4 regions of the Oceanisphaera submarina genome follow, and region 4 is predicted to be linked to each of the others. Evidence: riboswitches for the same ligand, from Rfam matches in the RefSeq annotation. Region 4 holds a riboswitch; each other region holds the start of a gene.

Region 1 (5,825 bases), on a different contig from region 4:
TGTAGGTGACCACGTCGGCACGCAGGCCCTGCAGAATGGCTTGCGCCTGGCGGGAAGAGCCGGCGTGAGACTGTTTTATCTGCAGCTTTTCACCGGTTTTCTGCTCCCAGTGTTCGATGAACACCGGGTTGATGTCGGCAAACAACTCGCGGGCGATGTCGTAGCTGCTGTTGAGCAGTTCTTTTGCCTGAAGAGGGACGGCGGTGCTTAACCCAGCGGCAAACAGCAGGGTAGCCAGAAGAGATTTACGCATGAGGAACTCCAGGGACAATATAGATGATGACCCGAGTTTAATATTCTCATGAGATATTTAAACCAAGTTTGATAGTCTTTTAAGTAATATGAAAGCAAGAGTGGATCTATCGAGACCGACTAACAAAAAAAGGGCCTGCATATGCAGGCCCTTTTCACGTCAGCTTTTTACCGATGGGCCTTATTGCGGGGCGACCGGTGAAATCGGCTGTGCCGGCTTGGCGATCAGCGAGCGGGTATCTTCAATTGCTTCGGTAATGATCACCTGTACCGCCTGACCCAGCTCGTACAGCGGGGCCTTGTCCAGGTAAACCCGGCCATCGTCCCAGCTGCATTCCAGTCGATCCCGGTTGGCCAGGATCAGCGAAGAGGGCATGAACACCACGGCACCGTTTTCCTGCAGGCGCAGCTTGACGCCACCGCGACCGATGTCGATCACTTCGGCATCGAACACCTTGCCTTCGGCCACGGCCGGCTGCAGGTAACGCACATACAGCCAGTCGGCGATATCGCGCTCGGCCCGGCGATGCATGCGGCGTTGTTCGGACAGATGTACCGCCAGCTCGACGCTGGGAGCGTGCACTTCATGGGCCTGCTCGGCGAGGATGGCCTTGATCAGACGGTGGTTGACGATGTCGCCGTATTTACGAATCGGCGAGGTCCAGGTGGCGTAGGCGGTCAGGCCCAGGCCAAAATGCTCGCCCGGGGTGGCGCTCATGGCGGCAAATGACTGGTAACGACGAGTGCGACTGTCCAGATAGGTGGTGTCGCGTGCGTCCAGCCAGCGGCGCAGGGCACAGAAGCCTTCCAGGCTCGACAGGGTTTCCGGCTCGAAGGGGGCCTCATGGGTCTGTAGCAGCTCGACCAGGCCTTCCATTTTTTCACTGTCAAAACCGGCGTGCACGTTGAAGATACCGGTGCCGGCATGTTCGGTCAGCCAGCTACCACAAGACAGGTTGGCGGCGATCATCGCTTCTTCTACCATCTGGTTGGCGATGCGACGATGATCGACCAGAATGGCGGTGACGTTGCTGTCTTCGTCCAGTGCAAAGCGGTAATCGGGTCTGTCTTTGAACACGATAGCGTGCTCGCTGCGCCAGGCGCTGCGGGCATGGGTCAGGGCGGTCAGCTCACGCAACTGCTCGGCAATGACCTCGCTGCCGGGCTGCCAGTCGCCGATTTGCTCGACCCAGTCAGAGACCTGATCGTAGCTTAAGCGGGCCTGGGAGCGAATGCGGGCGGCGAAGAATTCGGCCTTGCCGGACACCTTGCCGTCAAAGTCGATAAGCAGACGGGCACAGAGGGCCGGACGCTCTACCCCTTCCTGCAGCGAACAGAGTTCGTCGGCCAGGGTGCGGGGCAGCATGGGAATGTTGCGGCCGGGCAGATAAACGGTAAAGGCGCGTTCGGCGGCGACGCGGTCCATTTCGCTGTCGTGGGCGACATAAGCGGTCGGATCGGCGATGGCAACGGTCAGTTCCCAGGCGTTATCCAGCTTCTTCACGCTCAGGGCATCATCCATATCCAGCGTGGATTCGCCATCGATGGTGAAGAAGGGCACCTCGGTAAGATCCTGACGCGGCAGTGTGTCTTCCAGCGTTTGCCATTCGGCTCTGTCTTCCGGAGCCTGATTGGCCAGCTTGTTGCGGGCCAGCACCACCCACCAGGGGGCGATGGGGTCCTCAACGCCGGCAATCACTTCTACCACGCTTGCGAAGAAACCGTTGTTGTCTTTCAGCGCGTGGCGGGTAAGTTCGCCCAGCACCCAGTCGCCTTCTTTCAGGCTTTTTTCGTCCAACCCCTTGATGGCGCGTGCCTTGATGGCATCTTTCATCAACGGATGATCGGGCACGATATTGAGCCGATCACGGAACCACTTCACCCGGGCCACAAAGCGGGTCACACCGGCCTCGATCAGGGTCTCGGGTTCAACCAGTTCGCGATCGTTTTCGGTACGCACCACGGCGGTAATGTGATCGCCATGCATCACTTTTTTCATGTGCGGCGGCGGAATAAAGAAGCTTTCTTTCTCGCTTACTTCGAGAAAACCAAAACCTTTGGAGGTGCCTTTCACGATGCCTTCTTTAATGGGAAGGGTTTCGCGGATCTGTTGCTTGAGCTGGGCCAGCAGGGGGTTGTTTTGAAACATAAGTAAAGACCTGTCGAAATATGCGCCTGACTATACGGATTTACCCCCCCGATGCCAAGGAAACCTTGGTGCTAGCCGTGGCGCTGGATCAGCCTGAGTCTGGCCATGTCGGGGCGGCCCTTATCGTCCATCCCCTGATCCAGCAGGTAGCGCAAACGGCCCAGTGCGGCCGGCCGGCCCGGATTCCACTGTTGCGAGAGGTGGGCCAGCTGGCGGCAGCCCAGGCCGCTTTCCAGGCTGTCGGCTAGCATCACCTCCAGCCCCTGTCGGCGGGCCTGCTCGATCAGCTGCCGACACAGCGCCAGCCCGCCCAGCTGGCTGGGTCTCAGCACCAAGGCCTTGAGTTCGTCGAATACGCAATAGTCGGTGCCGGCATAACGGGCGAGGTCGAAAGCCACCGGCCAGCCGTGTCGTTCGGCCAGTTGCTGGCCCGCATCCATGTCGGCGGCCGGGTCCAGCAGCCAGTCGACTCGTTCGCCGTCGATTCGCTGCCACAGGCCGGTCATTTGTTCCGGCGACAGCCGACCGCCCGCGTCCAGCACCAGCCGTAACGAAGGGGCCAGCAGGGTAAGCTCGCGCACCAGGCCTGCATCGTGTTGCACATCGCCGGTCAGGGTAAGCCAGGCTCGGCTCGGATGCTCCCGGCGGCAGCGCCAGGAGCGAATGATGGGGTCGCGGGCGCCTTCCAGCAGCGGCAGTGAAGACGCGGTGTCACCGTCCATTTCGCTTACTCCGGCCAGGGCGCAGTCCAGCCCGAACTGCACCGAGGGCAGGCGGGCGCCATGTTCTCGACCCTGGCTCAGCCGCCGGCAGGCGGCCAGCACATCCTGCTCGGCATCGACCAGCGATTCGCCGGGCAGGGGCGCGATTTCGCCCCAGTGGCCGTTAATATCCACATAAAAACCCCGGCGCCGGCTCAGGGAAGTCCCGTTAATGGCCAGTCGCATGGTCAGGGGAAGTTCATAGGCATAAACTGCAATCTGCATGTGAGGGTCCCGTCAGGCTCGTCAGAGGTATCTTTGGATGAAAATAACATGAGGTTTGGTCACAGGGTAGCGTCTTGCATCGGAGTGGTGCATTTTCGGCGGCCGTGTTGGCGGTACAAACAGGCGACGCCGGAGCGGATTTTTTGTCTTCTGTTGATCAAGCGGTAAAAACCACCATGAATCCAATGCTTAAATGTTTCATTGTGGTTAATTTTTTATAGACCACATGTCGAGTAATGGCTTTGCTTTTGTGAGCCGAGTCTGTTTATACTGGCCACCATCTTGTCGGAGTGCTCTATACGGGCTGAGACCACGAAAGTGGGATCCGTTGAACCTGATCAGGCTAATACCTGCGTAAGGGAAACAAGTGAGAACCTGGCGCCATACCTCTTCTTCTGCCGAGTTCTTCCTCAACACTCCTGGCAAGCATTTTCACCCTCAATGGATTCGAAGTGAGATTGCTATGTCAAAAATAAACCGTCGTGAAGTTCGCAGCCAGGCTCAGGAATTTATCGATAACCTGAAAGGCGAGCATTTCCCTAATTCCCGCCGCATTCACATCGAAGGCTCGCGCCCGGACATCAGGGTCGGCATGCGCGAAATTCATCTGGCCGACAGCTTCAAGGGCGGCACCGAAGAAAACCCCATTCTCGAGCCCAATGCGCCGGTTCCGATCTACGACACCGCCGGCCCCTATGGCGATCCCGAGGCAGAGCTGGATGTACGCAAGGGCCTGCCCCAGATGCGTCGTCAGTGGATTCTGGAACGCAACGACACCGAGGAACTGGAAAGCGTCACCTCCGAGTTTACCCAGCAGCGTATGGCCGATGATGGCCTGGATCACCTGCGTTTCGAGCATATGCCCAAGCCGCGCAAGGCCAGGGCCGGAGCCTGTGTGACCCAGCTGCACTATGCCCGTAAAGGCATCATCACCCCAGAGATGGAATACATTGCCATCCGCGAGAACATGGGCCGCGAGCGGGTGCGGGACGAAATGCTGCTGCAACAGCATCCGGGCCAGAACTTCGGTGCCAACCTGCCGGAGAGCATTACCCCCGAATTCGTGCGCAAGGAAGTCGCCGAAGGCCGCGCCATCATTCCGGCCAACATCAACCATGCCGAGTCCGAGCCGATGATCATCGGTCGCAACTTCCTGGTGAAAATCAACGCCAACATCGGCAACTCGGCGGTGACTTCATCCATCGAAGAGGAAGTCGAGAAGCTGGTGTGGGCCACCCGCTGGGGCGCCGATAACGTGATGGATCTGTCTACCGGTCGTTATATTCATGAAACCCGGGAATGGATACTGCGCAACAGCCCGGTACCCATAGGCACAGTGCCCATCTACCAGGCGCTGGAAAAGGTGAACGGCGTGGCCGAAGACCTGACCTGGGAAGTGTTTCGCGACACCCTGATTGAACAGGCCGAGCAGGGGGTGGATTATTTCACCATCCACGCCGGCGTGTTGCTGCGTTACGTGCCCATGACCGCCAAGCGGGTGACCGGTATAGTGTCTCGTGGTGGCTCCATCATGGCCAAGTGGTGTCTGTCGCATCACAAGGAAAGCTTCCTCTACGAACATTTCCGGGAAATATGTGAAATCTGTGCCGCCTACGACGTGTCTCTGTCGCTGGGTGACGGCATGCGTCCCGGCTCCATCGCCGACGCCAACGACGAAGCCCAGTTTGCCGAGCTTTATACCCTGGGCGAGCTGACCAAGGTGGCCTGGGAATACGACGTGCAGGTGATGATCGAAGGCCCGGGTCACGTGCCCATGCACATGATCAAGCGCAATATGGAAGAGCAGCTGGAGCATTGTCACGAGGCGCCCTTCTATACACTGGGCCCGCTGACCACAGATATAGCCCCCGGCTACGACCACTTCACCTCCGGCATCGGTGCCGCCATGATCGGCTGGTTTGGTTGCGCCATGCTCTGCTACGTGACCCCGAAAGAGCATCTGGGTCTGCCGAACAAGGAAGACGTCAAGCAGGGCTTGATCACCTACAAGATTGCGGCCCATGCCGCCGACCTGGCGAAAGGCCATCCGGGCGCGCAAATCCGCGACAACGCCATGTCCAAGGCGCGCTTCGAGTTCCGTTGGGAAGATCAGTTCAACCTGGCGCTGGATCCGCAGACCGCCCGATCCTATCACGACGAAACCCTGCCGCAGGAATCCGGCAAGGTGGCCCACTTTTGTTCCATGTGCGGACCCAAGTTCTGCTCCATGAAGATCACCCAGGAAGTGCGTGACTATGCTGCCGCCCAGGAGGCCATAGCGGTGCAGCTGGTAGACATGGACGGTAATCATGAAACCGTGGTCGCCGGCATGGAGCAGATGGCGGAAGAATTCAAGAAACGCGGCGGTGACTTGTATCACCAGGCCGACAAACTGGAGCGAGAAGCTTTATGACAAAACCCATCGTCTGGACCATCGC
Region 2 (5,825 bases), on a different contig from region 4:
TGTACTGCCGGTGCTGGGGCTCAAGCTCAACAGCCTGCTGCTGGGGCACCGCACCCGATCAGAAGTACGCCGTCCCCTGCTGTGGTCCGCCCTCGGCATCATGCTGTCGTTCTGGGCGCTGGCGGGCTTTATGCTGGCGCTGACCTGGTCCGGCGCTCAACTCGGCTGGGGCATACAGTTCCAGCAACCGGGCTTTATCGGCTTCATGCTGCTGGTCACCGCCTTGTTTTCGCTTAACCTGTTCGGGCTGTTCGAACTGCGCCTGCCCACGGCCATGAGTACCTGGCTGGCCACCCGTCCCGGCCACGGCAACGGCGGCCATCTGCTGCAGGGCATGTTCGCCACCCTGCTCGCCACCCCCTGCTCGGCCCCCTTCCTCGGCACCGCAGTCGCGGTGGCGCTGGCGTCTTCGCCGCTGGTGCTGATTGCCATCTTCACCGGTCTGGGGCTGGGCATGGCGCTGCCCTGGCTGGTGCTGGCGCTGTTCCCCGGTGTCATCGGTCTCCTGCCCAGACCCGGCGCCTGGATGATCAAGGTGAAGTGGCTGTTCGGCCTGATGCTGCTCGCCACCAGCCTCTGGCTGCTGTCGCTGCTGCAATATACCCTGGGTAGCACCGCCACCCTGGCGCTGGCCATCCTGCTGATCGCGCTGCCGATAGGGTCACTGCTGCGTCATTACGGCGCCCGGGGTCTGGTGTTCAGCCTGGCCGGCCTGATGCTGCTGGGCGCCGCCGGGGGCGTCACCGCCCTGCTTACTCAATCTCGTTGGGTCAGCCCGGTGAAGGATGAGCTGAACTGGCAGCCGCTGGATCCGGCGCGTATCGAACGCGAAGTAGCCGCCGGCAAGCGGGTCTTTGTCGACATCACCGCCGACTGGTGCATTACCTGCCAGGCCAACAAGATAGGCGTGACACTGCGTGACCCTGTCTACTCGGCCCTGCAGGAAGACGACATGGTGCTGATGCGCGGCGACTGGACTCGCCCCGACGCCGCCATTACCGATTATCTGCATGCCAACCGGCGCGCCGGTATTCCCTTCAATCAGGTGTTCGGCCCCGGCCTGCCTCAGGGCAAGGCACTTGAGGTGCTGCTGACCAGCGAGAAGGTGATCGATGCCCTCAATGAGGCAAAACCGTGAGGTCGAAGACGAAAAGCGGCAGCTGGGGCAAGCAAATAGGCTCAGGCTTTATCTACCTGCTGTTGATTGCCACAGTGGTAACGGCCGCCGATCTGTGGCGCAGCCGGGATCTGCCCACCGAGGTAGCGGCCCTCAGCAGCATGACCACGCTAAGCGGAGACACCATCGACCTCGATGCCATGAGCCGGGAACAACCTGTGCTGGTCTATGTGTGGGCCAGTTGGTGCGGCGTGTGCAGGCTGGTGTCACCCATGGTGAATCTGGTCGGCGCGCCGGTCGTCAGCATCGCCATCGCCTCGGGCCCGGATGCCAAGGTCGCCGGCTATGTACGGGAAAAGGGATATGATTTTGCGGTGGTGAACGACAAGGATCATCGACTGGGCCAGACGCTGGGCGTCGGCGTGACCCCCACCCTGATGGTGGCCAGCCGGGGCAAGCTGCGTTTCGCCACCGCCGGCATCACCACGCTGCCGGGCATGTACCTGCGATTATGGCTGGCCCGCTTGATGGGCTAAACTCATTTGCTAACTGATAAAACCAGAACAAAAGGCCGTACTCATAAAGAGCACGGCCTTTTTATTTCGGATCGATACCGACGGCTACAACCAAACAGAATAAATAAAGGCAGAACCCTGCCGACGAACCCGGTGGCATGCCTCCATTCCGCAGATTCTAGCGGAAAACCAGGAGACCCGGGTGTCTGCCAATCCTGCTTCTTGTAGCCAAAGAGGTTCAGCATTCTTCGCTCACTCCTATGTTGATCATACTCACCCAGCGCCCGCCAGGTTTGCTTCATATATGTCGATATCTATTCCTGAATAGGTATAATACAGGGTGACTTATAACCAAAAGTCATATCCTAAGGGGTGGCAGCCATGACTGCCTGAGATGCGAATGATGCGAACCCTTTGAACCTGATCCGGCTAATACCGGCGTAGGAATAGGAAGCCGCAACGCCCTGCCCTGCTCTTGTTGTTACCGGGTTTTCGTACCTATACGGAGACTTGAAGTGCCCAAATTGATCCCTTTTTTCCCCTCCGCCATTGCCTTGAGCATTATGGCTGCGCTGCCTGCGTATGCTGCCGATAACCAGGACGGGGTTTACACCCTGGCACCCACCCTGGTGACGTCCAGTTTTCGCGAAGACAGCCTGCAAGGCACCGCCAGCAGCGTCAGCGTGCTGGATGAAGCCGAGCTCAATAAGCCCGGCAACAACCATCTGGAAGATGTGCTGGCCCAGACGCCCAACGTCAACCTGAGTGCCGGCGCCTCTCGCGGCAAGTACTATCAAATTCGCGGTGTGGGCGAGCGCAGCCAGTTCATCGGCGTGGTTAACCCCTCGGTGGGCGTGCTGGTAGACGGCATAGACATGAGCGCCATGACCATGGGCGCCACCCTGCTGGATGCAAATCAAGTGGAAGTATTACGAGGCCCGCAAAGCAGCCTCTATGGCGCCAACGCCCTGGCCGGCCTCATCAACATTCGCGCCAACGAGCCCACAGATACTCTGGAAGGCAATGTGGAACTCACGGTGGCCGAGTACGACACCCATAATCTGGCCGCTGCCGTGGGGGGGCCGCTCAGCGACAAGGTGGCGTATCGCATCGCCGCGCAGCGTAATACCAGTGACGGCTTTATTAAAAACGATTATCTGAGTCGCGACGATACCAATAACATCGACGAGACGCTGCTGCGCACCAAGTTCCGCATTGCCGCCAGCGACGATCTGGACCTGGATCTGACCGCCTTCTACGCCAATATCGACAACGGTTACGACGCCTTCTCCCTCGACAACAGCCGCCACACCCTGTCGGATAATCCAGGGCACGACCGCCAGGAAACCCTGGCACTGTCGGGCAAAAGCAGCTGGTATGGCAACAGCGCCTTTACTCTGGAAACCGCTATCAGCGTGAACAAGAGTGAACTGGAATACGGCTTCGATGTGGACTGGACTTACCCCGGTTTGCACCCGGACACCTACAGTGCCACCGACAATTACTACCGCGAAGAGCGCGGTGCCACCGCCGATGTACGCTTCATCTCCACCGAAGAATCCATGCTGTTCAACGACACTACCGACTGGACCGGCGGCCTCTATTACTTTCATCGCAGCTCGGACCTGAACCGCGAGTACACCTATCTACCCAGCAACTTTACCAGTGAATATGAAGCTAACCGATTTGCCGGCTATGGCGAGCTGGAAACGGCGCTCACCGACAGGCTGACCTGGATCAATGGCCTGCGCCTGGAGCAAGACCGTACCTTTTATAGCGACAGCGACGGTAACCGCAGCAAGCCCACGGATCTGTTGTGGGGCGGCCGGGTAGCGCTGGAATATCAGACCAGTGACAGCCAAATGTTGTACGCACTGATCGCCCGGGGCTACAAGGTCGGCGGCTATAACTCAAACGGCGACCTGCCCAACGCACTACGCGATTTTGCCGCCGAAACCCTGTGGAACTACGAACTGGGCGCCAAGCACAACTTGCTGAATGACAGCCTGCAGACACAAGTAGCGGTGTTCTTTCAACAACGAGACGACGCACAAATCAACGCCTCGCGCACCGTAATACGTCCCGACAACTCCAGTACTTATACCGACTACACTGCCAACGCCGAGCGGGCCTACAGCTATGGTCTGGAAGCCCAGGCTCAATGGCAGGCCACCGACGCCATGCGTTTGCACGCCAGCCTGGGTTTGCTGAACACCCAACTGAAAGAGCCCGACGCCAACTTTGATGGCCGCGATGCGGCGCACGCTCCCGAATATCAATTCGCGCTGGGTGCAAGCCTGGATCACGGCCAGGGCTGGTTTTCCGGTCTTGATGTAGAAGGAAAAGACCAGTTTTACTTCTCCGACAGTCACAGTGCGCGATCTGATGCCTACGCTCTGCTACACGCCCGTCTGGGCTACCAGCAAGATAACTGGAGCGTCACCCTGTGGGGCAAAAACCTGACCGATGAAGAGTACGCGGTGCGTGGCTTTCAGTTCCCCAACGATCCTCGCAAGGGCTATATCACAGAGCAATACGTACAGCTGGGTGCGCCCCGCATGTTTGGTGTGACCACCAAGCTCTCGTTTTAAACCACGCCGGCGTGAAACGTCATACCGGCTGACCCCGTTGGTTACCCCTAAAAAAGCCGCCCTTGTCACGAGGGCGGCTTTTGGCTGGCTGCCCGCTTGAAACTCGCTGTACATTTTGGTGCATCCAGGCCAGCCACACACTGCCGGAGACAAGCGAGCGGGAGGGAGCAGCGATTTTATAGTTCTAGATTCATCTGCCGGCCATAAAAAAGGCCGTACTCTTGAAGAGCACGGCCTTTTTCTTTCACCGACTGAACGTTAGCCTAAAACAACACTCGTCGGCCCTTGATGCAGTCCCGGCATACGGGTTCGCCCTGCAGGGAACCCAGCAGCTCGGGTGCGCAGCGTTTGCCGCAGCTGCTGCATTCGTGAAACGACTTCAGCCTCAGGGCTATGGTGTCTTCTACCAGCATCATCAACTGTTCCAGGCTGCCATTACGTGCCTCTACCACCCCCTGGGAACGGGGTTTGACGGTATGAATGTCGTGATGACGCCACTGCATGGCCGGTAGCAGCACCTCTACCCTGTCGTGCTGAAACGCCACTATGACCAGAGCAGGAGCTCCGATAAACAGCGTCTGTGCTCCCTGTACCGGATAGGGCAGCTGGCTCTTGAGGTGTTGCCGCCACGACTCAAGAGTGGCAGGTAGCGGCATTGCCAGCAGCAGGGCGTCCAACAGCTTGGATGGCATAATATCCTCTCTTCACCATGCACCGGCGACCAGGGTCGCCGGTGTGTCTATTCAGCAATGTGCGATTAGTCGCGGATCAGGTAATCCGCCTGGCCTATCCACTTGTAGCTGGTCAGCTCTTCCAACCCCATGGGGCCGCGGGCATGCAGCTTCTGGGTCGAGACCGCCACTTCGGCACCCAGACCAAACTGAGCGCCGTCGGTAAAGCGGGTAGAGGCATTCACATAGACCGCCGCCGAGGGGGCGCCGTTGATAAAGCGCTCGGCATTGCTCAGGCTGCTGGTGAGAATGGCATCGGAATGACTGGCATTATAATCGCGCAGATGCGTCAGCGCCTCATCCACGCCCGATACCAGTTTTACGCCCAGGGTCAGACTCAGCCACTCGGTGTCGAAGTCCCCTTCCACGGCGGCACGCACTCGGGCCGCCCCCGTCGTCAGAAGCGCCAGCGCCTCGTCATCGGCCACCAGCTCCACACCCTTCACCGCCATCCTTTCACTCAGCTTAGGCAACAGCTCGACTGCTATCCCCCGATCCACCAGCAAGGTATCCAGGGCGTTGCAAGCACTTGGCCTGTGGGTCTTGGCGTTATCGATGACCTCGATAGAACGCACCAGATCGGCGCTGTCGTCGACGAAAACATGGCTGATGCCGAAGCCGCCGATGATCACCGGTATGGTCGCCTGTTCCTTACACAAGCGATGCAGACCGGGGCCACCGCGAGGAATGATCATGTCCACGTACTGATCGAGCTTGAGCAGGCCGCTGACCCACTCCCGGCCCGGCTCGCTGATGTACTGCACACAGCCTTGCGGCAGTTGGCTTGCCGCCAGCGCCTGCCGGATCACCTTCACCAATTCCTGATTGGTATGAAAGGTTTCCCGACCGCCGCGCAGAATGCTGGCGTTAC
Region 3 (5,825 bases), on a different contig from region 4:
GGCGCGACAGGCCACCGAGCAGCAGCTGGATGTGGTGATCAGCACCGGCGACAAGGATATGGCCCAGCTGGTATCGGATCATGTGCTGCTGATGGATACCATGAAGAACAGCTTCATGGACCGGAACGGCGTGGTGGAAAAATTCGGCGTGCCGCCGGAGTTGATCATCGATCTGCTGGCGTTGGTCGGTGACAAGGTGGACAACATTCCCGGCATGCCGGGTGTGGGCGAAAAAACCGCGCTGGCGCTGCTACAGGGGCTGGGATCCATCGACGAGATCGCCGCCAATACCGACAAGGTAGCCGCGTTGGGCTTTCGTGGCTCCAAGACCTTTGCCGCCAAATTTGTCGAGCATGAGGAAATGGTGCGCTTGTCCTACACACTGGCCACCATCAAGACCGACGTGGCGCTGGAGTGGGGCCCGGCGGACTTGCAGCAGAGCGAGCCGGACACCGAGGCCCTGAAAACCCTTTACCGTGAATACGAATTCCGCAACCTGCTGGAAGAGCTGGAGCCAGGCCTGGGCGATGCGCCGGCAAGAGAGCCGGCAAGAGAGCCGGCCATGGCCACCGACTATCAGACCCTGCTCACCGAAGCGCAGCTGACCGACTGGGTCGAGCGGCTGGCCCAGGCGCCTTATTTCGCCTTCGACACCGAAACCACCAGCCTCAACTACAGAGATGCGCGGGTGGTGGGCGTGTCTTTTGCCATCGAGCCGGGCCAGGCGGCCTATGTCCCCTTCGGGCACGACTATCTGGATGCGCCCGAGCAGCTGAGTGAAGCTGTAGTACTGGGAGCGCTCAAGCCGCTGCTGGAAGACGAGCGGCTCATCAAGTTGGGCCAGAACCTGAAGTACGATGCCAATGTGCTGAAAAATCACGGCATCGAATTGAAGGGTATTGGGCTGGATACCATGCTGGAGTCCTATGTGCTCAATTCGGTGCAGACCCGGCACGACATGGACAGCATGGCGGCGTTTTTCCTCAACCATAACACCATCTCGTTCGAGTCGATTGCGGGCAAGGGCGCCAAACAGCTGACCTTCAACCAGATACCGCTGGAGCAGGCCGGCCCCTATGCGGCGGAAGACGCCGATATCACGCTGCGGCTGCATCATCACCTGACGCCGATGCTTGCCGCCGATCCCGAGCTGCAGCAGGTGTTCAGTGATATCGAAATGCCGCTGGTACCGATTCTGGCGCAGATGGAATACACGGGGGTCGGCATCGACAGCGGCCTGCTGGCCGTTCAGAGCGACGAGATTGCCAAGCGGCTGAAAGAACTGGAGCTGGAAGCCTTCGAGCTGGCCGGCGAACCCTTCAACCTGGGCTCTCCCAAGCAGCTGGGCGAGATTCTGTTCAACAAGCTCGAACTGCCGGTGTTGAAGAAAACCCCCAAAGGAGCGCCGTCTACCGCCGAAGAGGTGCTGCAGGAGCTGGCCCTGGACTATCCGTTGCCTAAACTGCTGATGGAATACCGGGGTCTGAGCAAGCTCAAGTCCACCTATACCGACAAGCTGCCGCAGATGGTCAACGAGCACAGCGGCCGTATTCATACCTCTTATCATCAGGCCAATACCGCCACCGGCCGCCTGTCGTCTTCCGATCCCAATCTGCAGAATATCCCCATCCGTACCGCGGAAGGGCGGCGTATTCGCCAGGCCTTCGTGGCGGCACCCGGTTACAAGCTGGTGGCGGCGGATTACTCCCAGATTGAGTTGCGTATCATGGCGCACCTGTCCCGGGACAAGGGCCTGCTGGACGCCTTCGCCCAGGGGCTGGATATCCACAAGGCCACCGCCGCCGAGGTATTCGGCGTGGCGCTGGAGCAGGTGACTACCGAACAGCGTCGCCGGGCCAAGGCCATCAACTTCGGCCTGATCTACGGCATGAGCGCCTTCGGACTGTCGCGCCAGCTCGGCATTCCCCGTGCCGAATCACAGAGCTACATGGATATCTATTTCGAGCGGTATCCCGGTGTGTTGCGCTACATGGAAGACACCCGCACCCTGGCCGCCGACAAGGGCTATGTGTCCACCCTGTTCGGTCGCCGGCTGTATCTGCCGGAAATAAACGCCAAGAACGGCGCCCGCCGCAAGGGGGCCGAGCGAGCCGCCATCAATGCCCCCATGCAGGGTACCGCCGCCGACATCATCAAGAAGGCGATGATCAAGGTCGCCGGCTGGCTGGAGCAACAGGCGGATGATGAGGTACGCATGCTGATGCAGGTGCACGATGAACTGGTGTTCGAAATCCGGGCAGACAAGGTCGCGGACTTCAAGGAACAGATCCGCGCGCTGATGGAGCAGGCCGCCAGCCTGGATGTCCCCCTGCTGGTGGAAGCCGGCGAAGGCGACAACTGGGATCAGGCGCATTAACTATTGCGTGAAGAGTGAGAAGGAAAACACCTCACGCCTCACCATTTACTCCTCACGGCTTCTGGCTGGCATTTGCCAGCCGGGGTCGTTATCATCGAAGGCTGTTAGTCGGGGGGCCGCAAGGCTGAGACGGTCTTTGAACCGGACCCGCTGTACCTGATCCAGTTAATGCTGGCGTAGGGAACTAACGGGTAAACGTCAGTTTGCCGGTGGTTCCTTCGCCCGGAGGACCATAAGGATATGCCCAGTCACACCCCCTCAAGTCAGAAACCTGTGAATCACAAAGCGATAGTACTCACCATCGCCGGATCCGACAGCGGCGGCGGTGCCGGTATTCAGGCCGACATCAAGGCCATTTCTGCCACCGGCGGCTATGCCTGCTCGGTGATTACCGCCCTTACTGCCCAGAACACCCGTGGTGTCAGCGCCGTTCATCCGGTGCCCCAGGAGATGATACGGGCCCAGCTGGAGGCGGTATTCGGTGACCTGCAGGTCACTGCGGTCAAGGTCGGCATGCTCGGTGACAGCGCCACCATCAATACCGTGGCCGAGGTGTTGCGGCGTTATCGTCCGGCCCACCTGGTGGTGGACCCCGTGATGGTCACCGCCAATGGTGACATGCTGCTGGCCGAAGAGGCGGTGAACAGCCTGCGAGCAGAATTGCTGCCGTTGGCCGATGTGATCACCCCCAACCTGCCGGAGGCGGCGACGCTGATCGGCAGCCCCCTGCCGGCGACCCTGTCCGAAGTGGAGTCCCTGTTCGAGGGGCTGGCCGGTCTGGACTGTGCCGCCGTGCTGCTCAAGGGCGGTTTTCTGCAGCAGGAGTCGCGCAGCCCGGACTGGTTGCTGAGGGGCGGCGAGGTACGCTGTTTCGATACCCCCAGGGTGATCACCGCCAATACCCACGGTACCGGCTGCACCCTGTCGGCGGCGCTGGCCTGCTATCTGGGCCAGGGACTGTCCATGGATCTGGCGGTGTCCAGCGCCAAGCATTATATCGACAGAGCCATTCTGGCCGGTAGCACGCTGCGCATCGGCCAGGGGCGGGGGCCGGTGGAGCATTTTTTCGATCGCTGAGCTGCGCTCCGGGATTTATCGGCAGCAGAGTCGGCGCGTCCGGCTCTGCTTGTGTTTTATCGGGGCGGCTTGTAATATCGGCCGCCATAAAAACTCAAAAAAAAATCGATTAACTGATTGAAAACCAATCGAAACACTTCCTTACTATAGTCTGTGCGCTGTGCTTTTCTCCCCTCTCTCTTAGCTCATTCTATTGCCTGAACCGGCATGGAAAGGAGGCGTTTTTCTCATGCTTGTTGCTGTTATAGCTGGTTTTATTCTGGCGATGCTGGTGCCACGACTGACCCCCGTTATGGGGGTGAAAATTGGCTGGTGCCTGGCGGTGCTGCCAGCCGCCCTGTTCGGGTATTTCCTGACGTTCTGGCCGCAGGTGACCAGCGGCCAGGTGGTGCTGTTCAGTCATGAATGGATCCCCAGTCTGGGGATCAACCTCAATTTCATGGTCGATGGCCTCAGCCTGATGTTTGCGCTGCTGATCACCGGTATTGGCACCCTGATTTTTATCTATGCAGGCCGCTACCTGCAGGGCCATAAAGATATTCACAAGTTGCTGATGTATCTGTTGGCCTTCATGTCCGCCATGCTGGGGCTGGTGCTGTCCAGCAACCTGATTTCCCTGTTTGTATTCTGGGAGCTGACCAGCTTTACCTCTTATTTGCTGATCGGTTTCAACCACGAACAGGAAAAGGCCCGCAAGGCGGCGCTGCAGGGGTTCTTTATCACCGCCGGCGGAGGCCTGGCGCTGATGGCCGGCTTGATCCTGCTGGGGAGCATCGGCGGCAGCTTCGAGCTGAACGAGCTGCTGGCCGGAGGCACCAACATACAGCAGCACCCGCTGTTTCTGGCGATGATGGTGCTGGTGTTGCTGGGCACCTTCACCAAGTCGGCCCAGACCCCTTTTCATTTCTGGCTGCCCAACGCCATGGCGGCGCCGACCCCGGTCAGTGCCTATCTGCATTCGGCCACCATGGTCAAGGCCGGAGTCTACCTGATGGCCCGGCTGCAGCCGATGATGGCGGGCAGCGAGGCCTGGATGCTGACCCTGTCGCTGTTTGGCGGCGTGACCATGACGGTCGGCGCCCTGATGGCGGTGTGCAGCACGGATCTCAAGCGTATTCTCGCCTTTTCCACCATCATGGCTCTGGGCACCCTGACCATGCTTATCGGTATTGGCACGCCCCATGCGCTGGAAGCGGCCATGGTGTTCCTGCTGGCCCATGCGCTCTATAAGGGCGCGCTCTTCATGGCGGCGGGCACTCTGGACCACGCCACCGGCACCAAGGATGTGCGCGAGCTGGGTGGCCTGCGAAAACACATGCCGCAGACGGCGCTGTTCATCACCCTGGCGGCGTTGTCGCTGGCCGGTATTCCGCCCCTGTTCGGTTTTATCGCCAAGGAGCTGATGTTCGAATCGGCGCTGGGCGCGCCCTGGTTATCGAACCTGTTGATCGGGTTGTCGGTGATCACCGCCATCGGCATAGTGGCGGCGGCTGCCCTGGTGGCGATCAAACCCTTTTACGGGGCCTTGAAGCCCACGCCGAAAACGCCCCACGAAGCGCCGCTGTCGATGCGGCTGGGCTTTACCCTGCTGGCCATCGTCGGCCTCTTGCTGGGATTGATGCCAGGCCTGGTGTCTCCTCTGCTGCAGGCGGCGGTGACCGCCATCGACGGTGCACCGGCGGCCGAGCCGGAACTGGCGCTGTGGCATGGCTTCAACCTGCTCTTGCTGCTCAGTGCGCTGGCGTTGGTGGGTGGCGGACTCCTGTACCATTACTGGGAGCGGATACGTAATCCCCTGGCCGCCGCTCTCGGGCCCCTGGCATATGGTCCAGAACGGGGCTACGAGCGGATGATGGACGCGCTGGTAGCACTGGCCCGGTGGCAGACCCGGGTGCTGCAGAATGGCTACATGACTCGCTATATTCTGACCATATTGCTGACCACCATAGCGCTTCTGGCCTATACCTTCTGGTCTGAAGACGCCTTTGTCTACTCCCTGTCGTTTGAGGGGGTGCGCTTCTACGAGGTGGTGATCGCGGTGCTGATGGTGGTGGCGGTGATCTATGCCGGCGCTACCCACCTGCGGCTGGGCTCGGTAGCCGCCATCGGGGTGCTGGGGTTTGCCATGGCGATGATTTACGTGTTTTTCAGCGCCCCGGATTTGGCTATTACCCAGGTGCTGGTCGAAACCCTGACCGTGATCATGCTGGTGCTGGTGCTGTTTCGTCTGCCCGGCTTTCAGGACTTGTCCAGCCCGCTGGTACGCTGGCGCGATGCGGCCGTGGCCGGGACCTTCGGCGTGCTGGTGACCATGATGGTGCTCACCGTGAACCAGTCTTCTCTACCGGGCGAGGGCATTACCGCTTATCTG
Region 4 (5,825 bases):
CAGAGACGACATGCGGCCATGGCGGCGCAGGTATTCGCGGTTGGCATAAAGGGTACCCGTGGTCCGGGTCAGGCGCTGCACCACATAGTCTGGATCTTCCGGTTTGAATACCGAACGAATCCCAACATGGGCTTCACCCTGTTCCAGCCGGAAGACCCGGCTGTCGGCGGCGTATTCCAGCCGGATATTAGGGTGCAGTTGCTGAAACTCGGCCAGCAAGGGCGTCAGGTAAGGCACCAGGTTGTTGACCGAGGTGAGGATCAAGGTACCCGCCAGGGCTTCGCTTTCGTTCACCCGGGCGCGCATCCGGCTAAACGTCTCTTCGGCCTGAGCGGCTGCGGTCAACAATGCCTGCCCGGCCTCGGTCACTGCATACCCCCGGGCATGACGATGAAACAGACGAGTGCCCATCTTGGCCTCCAGCGCATTGATGCGCCGCAGCACGGTACTGTGATGCACCTCAAGCTGCTGAGCCGCCGCGCTCAGCGAACCCAGCTGGGCCACCTGATAGGCGGTGTAAATTTCATGCCAGTCATCCTGCCGTGCATTTATGCACATAACCTATGCGTCCATTCTGTTTTTCTTCATTTTTGCACATGAAATACTGGCCACCAACTTGAATGATTCACAGGAAAAACGACATGCACACCCTCGACGCCATCATGGCACGCCGTTCAGTCAAACAATATGATCCTGCCTTCGTCATGCCTGATGCCGATATTGAGCGGTTGTTCCAATATATGTTGCAGGCTCCCACCTCCTTTAATCTGCAGCACTGGCGTTTTGTGCAGGTGGAAGACCCACAGCTGCGCGCCGAAATGCGAGAAGCCGCCTGGGATCAAACACAGGTAACCGATGCTTCGCTGCTACTGGTGCTTTGTGCCGATACCCAGGCCTGGCAACGCAACCCCGAACATTGCTGGCGCCATGTTGCCACCGACACTCGTGACCTCATGTTGTCGATGATTCACGGCTTCTATGCAGACCGGCCTCAACTGCAACGTGACGAGGCGATTCGCTCGGTTGGCATTGTGGCACAAACCGCCATGCTGGCGGCCAAGGCCATGGGCTACGACAGCTGTCCCATGATCGGTTTTGACACCCAACGTGTTGCCGAGCTAATCCGGCTACCCGACGATCATGTTATCGGTATGATGCTGACCATTGGCAAAGCGGACAAAGCGGCCAGACCAAAGCCGGGGCAACGCTCATTGGACTGCGTACGGGTACAAAATCACTTTGAAGACTGAGCCGGCCATAGGGGGAGAAAAACATGCTTACGCAAAACGGGTACGCCCATCTGCAGGTGCTGCTAGCCACTTTCTTTATTGCTGGCTCCTTCATCGTTTCGGCACAGCTGGCCCCCGCAGCACCGGCAGCTTCCCTGACGCTACTGCGTTTTGTGCTCGCTACAGCCCTGCTGCTGCCCTGGATATTGATTAACGCCGAACGACGAAAGAAGCTGCTGCCGGCACTGCCGCGAGGCCTGGTTATCAGTCTTTTCTATTCACTGTTTTTTATCTGTCTGTTTGAGGCTCTGCATACCACCTCCGCCCTGAACACGGGTACCCTGTTCACTCTGGTGCCCGTGCTTACCAGCCTGCTGGGGATCTGGCTGTTACGCACGCCGATAAAGCGCCCCCAGGCACTCAGTTATCTGCTGGGTATGCTGGGCGCACTCTGGATCATCTTCGAGGGCAGCCCAACCCGCGTACTGGCACTCCAGCTTAACGAGGGCGACAAGATCTTTCTGCTGGGAGTGCTCAGCATGTGCGCCTATTCGTTAAGCATGAAATTGCTCTATCGTGGTGACTCTGTGGGGGTGCTGACCTGTGCTACGCTGCTGGGCGGTATTTTCTGGATGGGGCTTGCGGTCTGGCTGACCGACACCCCACTGCATTGGCAAGCCCTGGGGCAGAATGATCTGCTGGCAATGGCCTATCTGGTGGCGTGCGCGACCCTGGGCAGTGTTTACCTCTACCAAAGTGGCAGTATCCGACTCGGCCCTCAAAGGGTAATGGCCTACACCTACCTCAATCCGGCTGCGGTAACCCTGCTGCCCTGGCTGTTGATTGGGGAGCCGATTGCCGCCGTACTCTGGCCCGGCATCATTATCTCCTGCCTGGCCACCTGGCAGCTTCAGCGAACCTCGGCTGCCACAGTACCGAAAAAGCCGTCGGTACCCGGCACGCCGTCACGCCGAACGCACCTCTAGGCAAGGTGGCCTTTGATTGACAACCACCGACAGTCTCTCTACTCTCTTGACACTATTCCTGGGGGAGCCTAACCGGCTGAGACTCCGCAGTTTACTGCGGTAACCCTTCGAACCTGATCCGGGTAATGCCGGCGAAGGGAAGGAAATGACTTACCTCACTCTCCCTCCCGATCTGCCCGTGATTGCCCGGCGCCTGGTAGCCAATGAATGGCTACTGTCGTCATGCTTGCCTGTTACAGGCAAAGGGAGAACATCATGCTGGACACCACCGCCGCGATTCTGTGGCTCTGCTTATTTGCTGCCGTCTTTGCCATACCCGGCCTGCTCTATGCCCGTCGCCAGAAAGACAAGCTGGAAGATTTCATCGTGGCCCGCAACAGCCAGAATGGCAGCGCCACCATGCTGACGCTGCTGGCCACCACCATGGGCACCTGGATCCTGTTTGGTCCGGCCCAGGCCGCCACCTGGGGAGGCATCGGCGCCATTACCGGCTACGCCCTCGGCGTGCTGGTGCCACGGCTTATCATGATCCCGCTCGGTGGCCGCATCCGCGAGCTGATGCCCGAAGGCCACACCCTCACCGAGTTCGTGCTCGGCCGCTATGGCCGCGGCATGTACGGTTTTGTACTGGTGATCATGATGTTCTACCTGTTTATTTCGCTTACCGCCGGCCTGACCGCCATCGCCCAGATGGTGGCACTGCTGGCGCCGGTCCCCTTGTGGATCACCGCCAGCATAGTGATGGGCGCCACCCTGCTCTATACCCTCTATGGCGGGCTACGAGTTACCATCTTTACCGACCGGGTGCAGATGCTGGTGATACTGCCGTTTTTGCTGCTGCTGATGCTGTTCGGCTGGCAGGCCACCGGTGGACTGGGGCCGGTTATCGCCGGACTGCAGGAAAAAGCCCCACAGTTGCTGAATCCGCTCGACACCACAGGGCTCAAGTCCGGGCTGACCTTTTTCATAGCGGTGGTGCTGACCGGCCTCTTCTATCAGGGCACCTGGCAGCGAGTGTTTGCCGCCCGGGACAACAAGGTGATCCGCAACGGCTTTATTCTGAGCGGCCTTGTCAGCTTTCCGATCATCTTCATCATGGGGCTATTCGGGCTGGCGTTCGTGGGGCTGGAGCTGCCCGGTGATGGTTCGGTGGCCCTGTTCAGTGTGCTGATGCCGAGCATGCCGCTGTGGTTTGCCATCGGCCTGCTGCCCTTTGGCCTGGCGTTGATCATGAGCAGTGCCGACTCCACCATCAGCGGCCTTTCCAGCATGATGGTGGTGGATCTGCGCCGCCTGTTGCCGAACATCAGCGCCCACAGGCTGCTTGGCCTTTCGCGCTGGCTGATCGTGCTGCTGTCGATTCCGGTGCTGGCCGTCGCCTCCCAGGGCTTCAGTGTGCTCTATCTGTTTCTGCTCGCCGATTTGCTGTGCTGCGCCGCCGCCTTTCCGGTGTTCTTCGGTTTCTACAGCGCCCGCTACCAGAGCTACAACGCTGTGCTTAGCACCGCAGCCGGGCTGATGGCCGGCCTCTGGTTGTTCCCGGCGCCGGGGGCAGAAATAAAGTACCTGCTGGAATCCTTCCTTCTCGCTACCCTGGTGCCGGTACTGGTGTCTTGCCTGCTGATGCTGCTGCCGAACCGCGCGTCATTCGACTTCTCGATACTGCGCCAGCGCATCCGCAGTCTGGAAAGCTGAATCGATAAAAAATGGCCGCCCCGCCCGGGGCGGCCATCATTCCTCGTTTTTATTCCATAATTAAAACGCGAAACGGGTCGCCGAGATGCGGGCAGACGCCGGTCGGCCAACCTGTTACACTCGCGACCCTTTGGCGCTATCGGCGCCGGATTTCTTCTTACCACCGCCTTGTATTGCGCACCGGCGTCATACTGGAGACACCATGAAAATCATGATCCGGGGCCTGTCCCGCCTCACCACAGAAGAAAAGGTACTGGCCCTGCTGGCACCTTACGGCCTGGTGCATTACTTCCACCTGGTCATGGATCCCAGCACCAACAATTCCAAGGGCTTCGGCTTCGCCTTCATGCCCAATCCGGCTCAGGCCAAAGCCGCCATCAAGAGCCTGAATGGCATGGAAGTAGACGGCCAGAAGATCCGCGTCAAAAAAGCGGAAGTAAAGCCCGGGGAGAAAAACGACCGTGACCAATAACGATATACTGCGCCGCGTCCGTTATGCCCTCGATCTGCCCGACCGGCAAGCCATAGCGCTGTTCGGTCTGGGTGACGTGACCATAGACGAAGCACAATTCCTGGCCCTGCTGGCCAAGGAAGAAGACGCCAATTACCACAGCTGCAGCAACGAGCAGATTCTGGGCTTTCTGGACGGTCTGATCCTGAAGAACCGCGGCCCGCGCAAAGGTGGCCCGGCACCGCGTCCGGAACAGGCCGAACCCATCAACAATCAGGTGTTCAAAAAGCTGCGTGTGGCACTGGAATTGAAAGAAGAGGACATTCTCGGCCTGTTGTCTCTGGCCGGTTTTGAGGTGAGAAAACCCGAGCTGACCTCGCTGTTCCGCAAACCCGGCCACAAGCATTATCAACCTTGTGGCGATCAGTTCCTGCGCAACTTCCTGCAGGGCCTGGCGCTGCAGCGTCGGCACGGCGCCGAATAAGCGACCGCTGACGCCGATTGGTAGCGCGTGCCCGGTCGGCCGTTTGCCGCCAACCGGGCACCACGCATCCGCTAGGTTATCGCCTGGCGGATCTGTTGCCAGCACAACGCCACCTGTTCGGAACGAAAGGGGGGCCGGCCACACAGTTCGATATCCAGCTTCACCCAGGCCGACAACGGCAGCTCCACCAACCGCCCCTGTAGCAGTTCTTCCCTGACCAGACTCGCCGGCAAAAAGCTGGCCCCATCGCCCTGCAGTACCAGCGCCTTCAGCCCCTCGCCCAGTGCATTTTCGCATACCTGCAGACAAGGCTGCTCACTCAATGCCGGCAGGCATTTTCGCTGAATCAAGGCACCCAGAAAAGACGTGGGCGGGTACAGCAACAATCGCAACGGCGTGTCTGCAGACAGCCCATGCAACGGGTGACCGGCCGCGTCGGCTGCCGACACCAGCACCAGCCTGTCCTGCCCGACCACCCGCCGCTCCACCTCCGGGCGATTGAGCATGGGGCTGACATCGTCGCCGGAAAAACACAGCAGAAAATCGGCCGAACCGGACATGAACTGTTCGATGGCATCATGATAATGGCCGGTATTCAGTCGGATCAGGCTGTCGCCCAGTTGCGGCCGCAATGAATGGATCCAGCCGGGGAAAAAAGTAACCGCCAGCGAGGGTTGTGCCACAAAATTCAGGCTGCTGTGCTCCTGCAGACTCTGGCGCAACTGGCCCCGTATGCCATAAATCTGCGACAATAGCAGCCGGGCCTGTTCCAGAAAATTTTCTCCGGCCTCGGTCAGTGCCATGGGGTAACGATCCCGGCATACCAGCGGTACGCCCAGCCAGTTTTCCAGCGAACGAATGCGCCGGCTGAACGCCGGTTGGGTGACGAAGCGCGCGTCCGCCGCCTTGGAAAAGTTACCCTGTTCGGCCAGGGCAACGAAGTCGTGCAGCCATTTGCTTTCCATTATTAGGCTCGTTAA

What was found. Region 4 has a riboswitch for thiamine pyrophosphate ahead of ACLEIV_RS10415 (sodium:solute symporter family protein). Riboswitches for the same ligand answer to the same signal wherever they lie in the genome.
Region 1: it holds a riboswitch for thiamine pyrophosphate, as region 4 does, so the genes downstream of both, thiC (phosphomethylpyrimidine synthase ThiC) here and ACLEIV_RS10415 (sodium:solute symporter family protein) in region 4, are expected to answer to the same signal.
Region 2: it holds a riboswitch for thiamine pyrophosphate, as region 4 does, so the genes downstream of both, ACLEIV_RS13350 (TonB-dependent receptor) here and ACLEIV_RS10415 (sodium:solute symporter family protein) in region 4, are expected to answer to the same signal.
Region 3: it holds a riboswitch for thiamine pyrophosphate, as region 4 does, so the genes downstream of both, thiD (bifunctional hydroxymethylpyrimidine kinase/phosphomethylpyrimidine kinase) here and ACLEIV_RS10415 (sodium:solute symporter family protein) in region 4, are expected to answer to the same signal.

The regions. Positions count from the first base shown of each region.
Region 1 covers NZ_JBKGFN010000004.1:8,158-13,982, forward strand. Annotated here, with positions in the region: gene cysP (thiosulfate ABC transporter substrate-binding protein CysP) at 1-253, opposite strand, end outside; gene ACLEIV_RS05325 (exoribonuclease II) at 434-2,401, opposite strand; gene ACLEIV_RS05330 (o-succinylbenzoic acid (OSB) synthetase) at 2,473-3,387, opposite strand; TPP riboswitch at 3,664-3,767, shown strand; gene thiC (phosphomethylpyrimidine synthase ThiC) at 3,851-5,800, shown strand; gene thiE (thiamine phosphate synthase) at 5,797-5,825, shown strand, end outside.
Region 2 covers NZ_JBKGFN010000013.1:107,898-113,722, reverse strand. Annotated here, with positions in the region: gene ACLEIV_RS13360 (protein-disulfide reductase DsbD family protein) at 1-1,138, shown strand, start outside; gene ACLEIV_RS13355 (protein disulfide oxidoreductase) at 1,135-1,653, shown strand; TPP riboswitch at 1,991-2,096, shown strand; gene ACLEIV_RS13350 (TonB-dependent receptor) at 2,148-4,223, shown strand; gene ACLEIV_RS13345 (hypothetical protein) at 4,487-4,915, opposite strand; gene ACLEIV_RS13340 (glutamate-5-semialdehyde dehydrogenase) at 4,981-5,825, opposite strand, start outside.
Region 3 covers NZ_JBKGFN010000005.1:174,760-180,584, reverse strand. Annotated here, with positions in the region: gene polA (DNA polymerase I) at 1-2,377, shown strand, start outside; TPP riboswitch at 2,477-2,577, shown strand; gene thiD (bifunctional hydroxymethylpyrimidine kinase/phosphomethylpyrimidine kinase) at 2,651-3,454, shown strand; gene ACLEIV_RS07355 (putative monovalent cation/H+ antiporter subunit A) at 3,684-5,825, shown strand, end outside.
Region 4 covers NZ_JBKGFN010000009.1:102,231-108,055, forward strand. Annotated here, with positions in the region: gene ACLEIV_RS10400 (LysR family transcriptional regulator) at 1-558, opposite strand, end outside; gene ACLEIV_RS10405 (nitroreductase family protein) at 642-1,250, shown strand; gene ACLEIV_RS10410 (DMT family transporter) at 1,274-2,215, shown strand; TPP riboswitch at 2,266-2,372, shown strand; gene ACLEIV_RS10415 (sodium:solute symporter family protein) at 2,471-3,910, shown strand; gene ACLEIV_RS10420 (RNA recognition motif domain-containing protein) at 4,113-4,382, shown strand; gene ACLEIV_RS10425 (YehS family protein) at 4,372-4,845, shown strand; gene ACLEIV_RS10430 (LysR family transcriptional regulator) at 4,917-5,810, opposite strand.